DNA from 3 places in the uncultured Flavobacterium sp. genome. Region 2 is predicted to be linked to each of the others. Evidence: riboswitches for the same ligand, from Rfam matches in the RefSeq annotation. Region 2 holds a riboswitch; each other region holds the start of a gene.
What was found. A riboswitch is a leader RNA that binds a small molecule or an ion and turns the genes downstream of it on or off. The one in region 2 is predicted to bind cobalamin.
Positions count from the first base shown of each region.

Region 1 (3,197 bases), 1.6 Mb from region 2:
TGAAAAAAGAACTACATATCTTCTTTACCTGTTTAATGTTTTACACCAGAATTCCATGTCCAAAAAACATTGATCATAATCCTGATTATTTGAATAAAGCAACCCGATATTTCCCTTTCATTGGTTGGATTGTAGGAAGTATTTCTTTTTTAACCTTCTATCTTTTTTCACTTTTTTTATCTGTCGAAACTGCTGTAATCTTAGCTATTATTGCTTCGATATTAACAACAGGAGCTTTTCATGAAGACGGATTTGCTGATGTTTGTGATGGTTTTGGCGGAGGCTGGACCAAAGAAAAAATCCTAATGATTATGAAAGACAGCGCTATTGGTGCTTATGGAGCAATTGGTTTAGTTTTACTTTTTCTACTGAAATTCAAATTGCTTTCAGAATCTATTTTGCTTTTCAATGGTGAAAACTCTTATCTTCTTATTTTCCTTTTATTTATTTCTGCTCACGCTTTGAGTCGTTTGGCGGCAATTTCAATTATTTTCACGCATGAATATTCTCGTGATGATGCTTCGAGCAAAAGCAAGCCTATTGCTAAAAAACATACTTGGAAAGAAATTTCAGGATCATTTTTCTTCGGATTACTTCCTTTGTTGGTTTTCTCCTATTTACAATATAAATTTCTTCTGGCTTTAATTCCGGTTTTTATAATGCGTTATTTTTTAGCCCGTTATTTCCAGAAATGGATTGATGGTTATACCGGAGATTGCCTTGGTGCAACACAACAGGTTTGTGAAGTTGTTTATTATTTAAGTATTCTATTGCTATGGAAATTTATCTAGTTCGTCACACTGAAACTGTTTGCGAAAAAGGCATTTGCTACGGACAATCTGATGTAGATTTGGCAGAACCTTTTGATTTAGTTTTCGAAAATATTCTTTCGCAATTACCTTCAGAAGCTATTATTTTTTCAAGTCCTTTAAAACGCTGTGTTATTCTGGCTGAATATATTGAGAAGAATATCAAAACTATTTCTTTTGAAAAAGAAGAACGTTTAATGGAAATGAATTTTGGCGATTGGGAATTGAAAAACTGGGATAATATTCCACAAGAAGAACTTAATCCATGGATGGAAGATTTTGTCAATATTAAGGTTTCAAACGGAGAATCTTTTATTGAATTACATCAAAGAGTTGAAAATTTTCTATCTGATCTGGTTTCAAAAAAAATAACAAATCCTATTATTATTGTAGCGCATGCCGGCGTTATACGAAGCATTTTATGTCATCAAACTTCATTGCCACTAAAAGATGCTTTCAACAACAAGGTAGAATTTGGTCAAGTAATAAAAATAGTACTTTAAATGCCATTTTGTTTAGAATTTGTTTTAAAAAGTGAAACAAATTTGAAAATTCGATAATTTTAACTTTATCTTTGCACGAAATTAAGGTTGTGTTCATTTTTAACACATTAAAAGGGAATCAAGTAAAAATTCTTGAGCTGTACCCGCAACTGTAAGCTTTGTTCTGAAAAGAATGCTTGTTGTAACTACAAAACCACTGCTCGCCCCGGCGAATGGGAAGGTAAACAACAAGACGCAAGCCAGGAGACCTGCCTTTGTAACGAATATCGAGCTCTCGGGAAAAAGAGTTTAGAAATTATGACTTTAGAAAAACGGTTTGCTTTTTGTTTATTCCTGTTGTGCCAAATTATTTCGGCGCAGAACGACTCTATTACCAAATTGAAAGAAGTTGTAGTTTCTGACGCAAATCTTAAAAAATACTCCAATTCACAATCGGTTTTAAAGCTTAATGATTCTGTCATTAATAAAAATGAGGCTTTATTGACGGATCTTTTAAACTTTAATTCTACTATTTATTTTAAAGAATACGGGCGTGGAATGCTTTCTACAGTCTCTTTTAGAGGAACTACAGCATCACAAACGGCGGTAATCTGGAACGGAATTAATATCAATTCTCAGATGAACGGAAGTACTGATTTCAATACTATTTCTGGTTCTGATTATAATTCGATAAGCGTAAAAGCTGGTGGAGGAAGTGTACTTTACGGAAGTGGAGCTGTTGGAGGAACTGTACATTTAAACAACGATTTGGCATTTTATAGTCGGTTTGAGACTAATTTAAAACTTGATTACGGAAGTTTCAATACTATTGGAATCAATTTTAAAACTAATATTTCGAATAAAAAATGGAGCGCACAAATTGGCTTTTCAAAAAACAGTTCGACAAATGATTACAAATACATCCATAAATACAACTGGAAAGGCGAACAACGCTGGAATCAAAACGGTCAGTATGATGTAATAACTATGAGCGCAAATGTTGGTTACAAATTTGATGCAAAAAATAGTTTGAAATTATACACTCAAACTTCTAATACTGACAGAAATACTTCTTTAATATCTGAAACGGAAACTAAAACCAGATATGTAAATGGTTTTAACCGAAACTTATTAGAATATGACGGTGATTATGGAAAATTTACCACTAATCTAAAAGCGGCATATATATTCGAAAACTATCAATATTATCCTGATAATGCGGTTAATTTTTTCACTTATGGAAAAACAGAAAGCTTTATCACAAAAGCAGATTTAGGTTATAAAATTTCGAAATCAACACAAATAAACGGAGTTCTGGATTACAACAGAACTAAAGGTTACGGAACTGGTTTTGGAGATCACGTTAGAGAAATTAGTTCGGCAGCTTTATTGGTAAAACAAGATATTTCGACAGATTGGAAAAATGAATTCGGAATTCGAAAAGAGTTTACAGACAATTATCAATCTCCTCTTCTATTCTCTTTAGGATCTTCGTATCAATTTAATGAATTGTACAATCTGAAATTGAATTTATCCCGAAATTTCAGAATCCCGACTTTTAATGATTTGTATTGGGAACAAGGCGGAAATCCAAATTTAAAACCTGAAAGTTCTTATCAGGCAGAAATTGGTAATGTTTTCACTTTCAAAAACATATCATTGACTCAAACCTTTTATTACATGAAAATAAAAGATTTATTGCAATGGATTCCGGGAAGCAACGGTATTTGGTCTCCACAAAATACAGATAAAGTAAATAGTTATGGTGCTGAAACATTATTAAGCTGGAAAAAACAGTTTGGTAAAAACATCTTCGCTGCAAATGCAACTTATGCTTATACGGCTTCAAAAAATGACGAAACCAAAAAGCAGCTTTTCTATGTTCCGTTAAATAAAGTTACCGGAT
Region 1 covers NZ_OX638201.1:3,532,997-3,536,193, forward strand. The annotation lists gene WN975_RS14410 (adenosylcobinamide-GDP ribazoletransferase) at 1-791, shown strand, start outside; gene cobC (alpha-ribazole phosphatase) at 776-1,312, shown strand; cobalamin riboswitch at 1,380-1,583, shown strand; gene WN975_RS14420 (TonB-dependent receptor) at 1,610-3,197, shown strand, end outside.
Region 1: it holds a riboswitch for cobalamin, as region 2 does, so the genes downstream of both, WN975_RS14420 (TonB-dependent receptor) here and WN975_RS21520 (DUF5074 domain-containing protein) in region 2, are expected to answer to the same signal.

Region 2 (3,197 bases):
TTTTTCAGACGATCGTAACCAATTCCTGAACCATATAATATATTTGATTGTGTTAAAGTAATAAAAGGTGTAGCCAAAGATGCGGTCGTACCAGTATATTTATAAACTTGTTTACCACCACTCCAACTTCCGTTTTTAGCAATAAAAACATTGTTTTGGGCTGCCGTAATAGATCCCGGATGCCATGCTCCCCAGCTTCCATAAGCTTGAAAACCTAACGGAATTTCTGTTACCGTAAGCGTACCTGAATCTATACTTATAAGGTTTGTACCTCCCGCTGCCCAAACTTTTTTATCATCCGTAACGGCAAATCCTAAAACCATAGCCGGAATCGTTTTTACAACTGCAAATGTTGAAGCATTAAGAACAATAACTCCTTGTGAAGCAGATAATGCAAAAACATAATTACCAACTTTAACAATATCTCCAACCTGACCTGTAACACCAGCAACTTGTCCGTTTAATGCCATTGTATTCAGATTAAGCTTATATATACCATTACCAGAGGTCAATAATGCTTGATTTTGATCAATACCAACTACTGCACGCCAATCGTTTCCGCCTTGAGCTGGAATTCTTTTTTCTTCTTTAAGTGTGTACGCATCTGTAACAACAACTGGTCCGCCAACTTTAGAAACTAAGAATAGTTTTTTGTTAAAGATCGTTCCAAATTCTAATGTAGACGATTCTGGTTTTAAATCTTTACCTGGATTTGCTTTTACAAAAACACTGTCTTCAATAGTTTTTGTATCATATCTATAAAACCCAACTGTTCCTGTTCCGTGTCCGTACCAACCTTCGTTGATCATGAAAAAACCATTTTCATAAGTTCCTAATGCAAGAACATTATAGGTTAGAGACGTTTTTCCTCCATCATTTTTGGCTGTCATTGTAACTTTAAAATCACCTCTTGTTTCTGGTTTAAAAACATAAGTAGAATCAGATCCTACAACTTTTCCGTCTACAGCCCATTCGTAAGTAACATTATTTCTATCTGTTAACTTCGAACTTAACTTTAGGGCTTTACCAATAGTTAAAGTGTCTTTTAATTGTTGTGCGCCTTTTATTGACGGAGCTGCTGTAAAATTGTCGTCATTATTACACGAAACTGTTAGGATCATTAAAGAAGCAATTGCAAGTAACTGCTTGGTAAAAAATTGGTTTTTCATCATTAAATATTTAAAATTAGATTACTTAAATCTTTAAATCGATGTACAATTTGTGTTCAGCAAAAGTTTTATAAAATAAACTTCTGTCTGCCTTTGTTTAAAAAGCAAAACATTTTGTACAACGATACGTTTTAATGATTTTTTTAATGAAGAAAAAGCATGTATCGGAAAGAAAACCATCCAACAGGAAATTGTTTTTACGATATCATATTTGCAGAAAAAAAATCTCATAAACTCTTTTTTTGGCTTACGAGAATAGAATAACCAAACAATACCATTATCACATAGAGTGAAAAAGTATTGGTTTTAATTCAAGCTTCAATCCCCGAAAGCTATTTATTACTATAAAAATGGCAGGTCTTCTGACTTGCTCCCTACACCCAGCCTTCCCTTTCAAAAAATGAAAAGTGACGTATTAAAGGGCTTCAGTTAATGAGCTTACAGCTGCGGGACAGTTTTGGAGTTACACCAAATTCCCTTTTAATGTCAATATTTATTCAATATGACAACCATTTTCTGTTTTAAAATTGTGCTGTAAAACTAGTGTTTTCTTTCTTAAGAAAATAACACTCCTTTATATTTAAAAGCCCAATCTATAATCTTCAATCTATGATTTATTTCGAATTATTAGGCATTTACTGATAGAACAAAAACAAAGTCAATAATCGATCTAATTTTGTTAAAAAAGTATTGAACAAATAAAAAAATATCTCATATATTCGTAAAATGTTACTTAATTATTCAATTAATTATCAAAAACACAAAATATTTTATGAGTAAAAATTCTACAAAAGGCATTTGGAAAGTAATTTCGGCCTCGTCAATGGGAACAATGATTGAATGGTACGATTTCTATATTTTTGGGAGTTTAGCTGTTGTAATTTCCACTAAATTCTTTCCAAGTGACAATCCTACTGCGGCTTTTTTATCAACGTTAGCCACTTTTGCGGCAGGATTTGTAGTTCGTCCTTTTGGAGCTTTATTTTTTGGAAGACTTGGCGATATCATTGGTCGGAAATATACTTTTATGGCGACTTTATTATTAATGGGAGGTTCTACATTTTTAATTGGCTGTATTCCCAGTTATGAAACTATTGGTTTTCTTGCGCCTTTATTAGTTTTGATTCTTCGTTTATTACAAGGACTTGCTCTTGGTGGCGAATATGGAGGTGCAGCTACTTATGTTGCAGAACATGCTCCGGTTGGACAAAAAGGATATTGGACTTCCTGGATTCAAACTACCGCTACAATTGGTCTATTTATCTCCTTAATGGTTATTCTTGCTACTAAAAACGTGCTTTCTGCTGAAGCTTTTGATTCCTGGGGATGGCGTGTTCCGTTTTGGGTTTCTATTGTAATGGTTGGTGTCTCGTATTTGATTCGGAAAAATATGGACGAATCTCCTGTCTTCGCTAAAGCAAAAAAAGAAGGAAAAACGAGCACAAATCCGTTAAAAGAAAGTTTTGGAAATCGATACAATCTGAAATTTGTATTACTCGCATTGTTTGGCGCTACAATGGGACAAGGCGTTGTTTGGTATACTGGACAGTTTTACGCCATGAGTTTTATGAAAACTGTGATGAATATAGATTCGTCTCAAGTTGATGGATTATTGGGAATTGCACTTTTAATTGGAACACCATTTTTCATAGTTTTTGGATGGCTGAGCGACAAAGTTGGTCGAAAATATATTATGATGGGCGGAATGCTTCTTGCCATTTTATTCTACAGACCAATCTATAAAATGATGTACAATACAACGGATGTAAGTTACAAATCTGAAATTGTAGAACAAACCACACAAAATGTTGAAACAGCAAAAAATAATAACATAATTACCACTATTTCAAAAACCTATACGGATGGAACTTCGTATATCGAAAAGAGAACAGACTTTGCTGATAAGAAAAAATCTCAAAGCACTATCACTATAAATATCAATTCCGGCGATGAATGGACTTTAATTTTTTTAGTTTTTATTCAGGTTTTATTTGTTACAATGGTTTATGGTCCAATTGCCGCATTTTT
Region 2 covers NZ_OX638201.1:5,171,314-5,174,510, reverse strand. The annotation lists gene WN975_RS21520 (DUF5074 domain-containing protein) at 1-1,169, opposite strand, end outside; cobalamin riboswitch at 1,504-1,698, opposite strand; gene WN975_RS21515 (MFS transporter) at 1,942-3,197, shown strand, end outside.

Region 3 (3,197 bases), 4.2 Mb from region 2:
ATGAAACAGATCTGTTTTTGACCAAATACAGGTAAAATTAATAACCAGTAATTATCAAAGGAAGCGGTTTTAGGGATATTTCAAAACATCTTAAACAAAGTAAATCAGTTTGATAAAATATTGATTTTTATTTTGTTAGTTAATTGAAAAACAAGTATTTATACTTGATTTGGATCGCTGTAAATGAATTAAATTTGATTCGAAAATTAATCAGGTTTTTAAAAAGCAGAACCTTTAACTACAAATAAAATCTACAGAGGTATTTTGATAGAGGTTCTATTTTTTAATAGTAGTAAAAAAGATTCATCCCCGAATCATTTTGAAATAATTAAGTGTAACCCCTAAAAAATCAAATTATGTTCTACACAGTAAAATCCGGCGACACGTTGTCAAAAATCGCTAAAAAGTTTTCGATTTCTATTGAGTTAGTATTGGCATTTAATAAGAATATTAAAAATGTCGATCATATTTTTATTGGTCAGCTCATTCAAATTCCGAATTTAGAAGATGTTCCTGAAAAGGAAGTAATTCCTATAACCGAAAGTCCCAATAAACTCATACAAAAGGCAAGAACGGCTGTTGGTAAAAAAATAAAGTATAAGTTAGGCGAGGGCGGAATAAATCCTTCTTTGGCTTTACCAACGTCTAATAATGAATGCGATTGCAGCGGCTTTATTTGCTGGGTTTTAGGATTATCCAGAAAGACCACAATTCCGTTTTATCAAAAATATGGCGGATGGATCTTTACGGATTCAATGGAAAAAGATGTTATTAGTAGCGCAGGTATTTTTGAAAAACTAAATATTCCCGAAGTGGGATGTATTGTGGTTTACGGCGCAGGTCCAAAAATTGGTCACGTAGGTATTGTATCTGAAGTTGAAAACGAAAAAATGAAGAAAGTGATTCATTGCAGTTCCGGAAATTATTCGAAATTTAATGATTCAATTTTGGAAACCGTGCCAACAGTTTTTAATCGCGCAGATGCTTTATGGGGAAGATTCTCAGGAATTTGATATAATTAATCTCGCAAAGGCGCAAAGGCGCAAAGTTTTTGTCATTTCGATTTCTGTGAAAAAACTATTTTTTAGGAGCTAATCCCGCTATCCGTTTCAATCTTTTGCGTCCGCCGCAGCGGACACAAAAGGATTTCCACTTCTATCGGGGCTAGGACAGTCGTTTTCATAATAATATTTTCGTCTAGTTTGTCATTTCGACGGAGGAGAAATCTCCACAAGTAGCTCCGTAATTAAAATCACCAATCTTTATCGAGTACTAAATTTATTGAATAGCCTCCTGCTTTAGCTGGAGGTTTTTAATTTACGCAACAATAAGGCTTTAGCCAAATTAGATATTTTTGGCTAAAGCCATCTCAGATTGATTTTATAAAAACTCCAGCTAAGGCAGGATCTAATAATCTAGTTTTATTTTTAAGATATTCATTTTTAACTATATAGGTTTCTGTTTTTTGTTTTTTTTAAGAAATTAGATATTAACTGATGTGTTTATGTATCTTTGCGCTCGCAATGGTTTAGCTATTCTTTTCGAGTTTAGCTGACGAAGAGGGAATCAGGTGCAAATCCTGGACAAGCCCGTTACTGTAAATTCCATGCAACATTTTGACTGATCCAATCGCTTTTTTAAGCTTTTGAAATCGAATCTTTTGCCACTGCATTTTTTCTGAATGTGGGAAGGCTGATCAAAATGGGAATAAGTCAGGAGACCTGCCAATGCTTATAATTTCAAACTCTCGTGGACCAGAGTTTTGAGACAAACACAAATATCAAACTAACATTTGATTTCGATTTTACCGTTAACAACTATTTAGTTAAATAGAGTATTTTTTATGCACTTATGTGAACATAGGCGTTTGCGTCTAATACATAGTGGATTTTTTGTACTTGCATGGATTTTATTTTTGAATCCGATGTATGGACAAGATAATCCTCTGAAAAATAATAAGGACTTAGATTCTTTAAAGAAACATCAATTGAATGAGGTTATTGTAACCACAAGCAAGCGTGAATTTAAAGTTGAATCTCCTATGCCTGTCCAAATATTGTCAGGAAAACAGCTTGAAAAATTAAATAGTCTTTCTGTTGCAGATGCTGTGCGTTATTTTTCGGGTGTTCAATTGAAAGATTATGGCGGAATTGGCGGTCTGAAAACTATAAATGTCAGAAGTTTAGGAAGCGCTCATACGGCGGTTTTTTATGACGGAATGACCGTTGGAAATGCGCAAAACGGACAAGTAGATCTTGGAAAATATTCATTGGATAATATTGAAGCGATTGAATTGTATAACGGACAAAAATCAACTATTTTTCAGCCTGCGCGTGGTTTTTTCGCTTCGAATACACTTTTCTTAAAAACAAAAATTCCTGATTTCTCCTCCGGAAGAACTACAAAAATAAGAGTTGGCGTAAAAACAGGTTCGTTCGGACTTTTTAATCCTTCTTTTCTGTATCAACAAAAATTATCCTCTAATTTCTCTCTTACAGCAAGTACAGAATGGCTTAAAGCCGATGGAAAATATAAATACAGATATCAAAAGACGAATGGTTATGATACAACGGCTGTCAGGCAAAATGGTGATATCACGGCTTTAAGAAGTGAATTAACATTACAGGCAAAAGTTGGAACTATGGGTCAGGCTTCGTTAAAAGCCTATTATTATGATTCTGAACGTGGACTTCCGGGAGCGATTTTAGCCAATAAATATGAATATGTGCAGCGACAATGGGACAGAAACTTCTTTGTTCATGGTTCTTTTCAAAATTCATTTTCGAAGAAATACGAACTACTTGCGAATATAAAATTCAGCAGAGATTATAATCGGTACATTGATCCTGATTATAAAACATTGCAAGGCGCACTGGATAATAAATATTATCAAAATGAATTTTATGCTTCTGTTGTAAATCAATATACGATCAAGGAATGGTGGAAAGTTTCTCTGGCTACAGATTTTTCGATCAATACACTTACTGCTAATTTATACCGATTTCCATATCCAACCCGATATTCTTATTTGGGCGCATTGTCTACAGAAATGCATTGGTCAAGGCTTGATATTCAGGCAAATTTGTTAGGCGCTTATGTCGACGAACAGGTTAAATATTATCAGCAAGGTGACAGTCAGCATGTTTTTTGTCCGGTTGTATCGGCTTCTTATCAACCTTTCGATACTAAAAATTTCA
Region 3 covers NZ_OX638201.1:930,000-933,196, forward strand. The annotation lists gene WN975_RS04045 (LysM peptidoglycan-binding domain-containing protein) at 357-1,013, shown strand; cobalamin riboswitch at 1,508-1,744, shown strand; gene WN975_RS04050 (TonB-dependent receptor) at 2,042-3,197, shown strand, end outside.
Region 3: it holds a riboswitch for cobalamin, as region 2 does, so the genes downstream of both, WN975_RS04050 (TonB-dependent receptor) here and WN975_RS21520 (DUF5074 domain-containing protein) in region 2, are expected to answer to the same signal.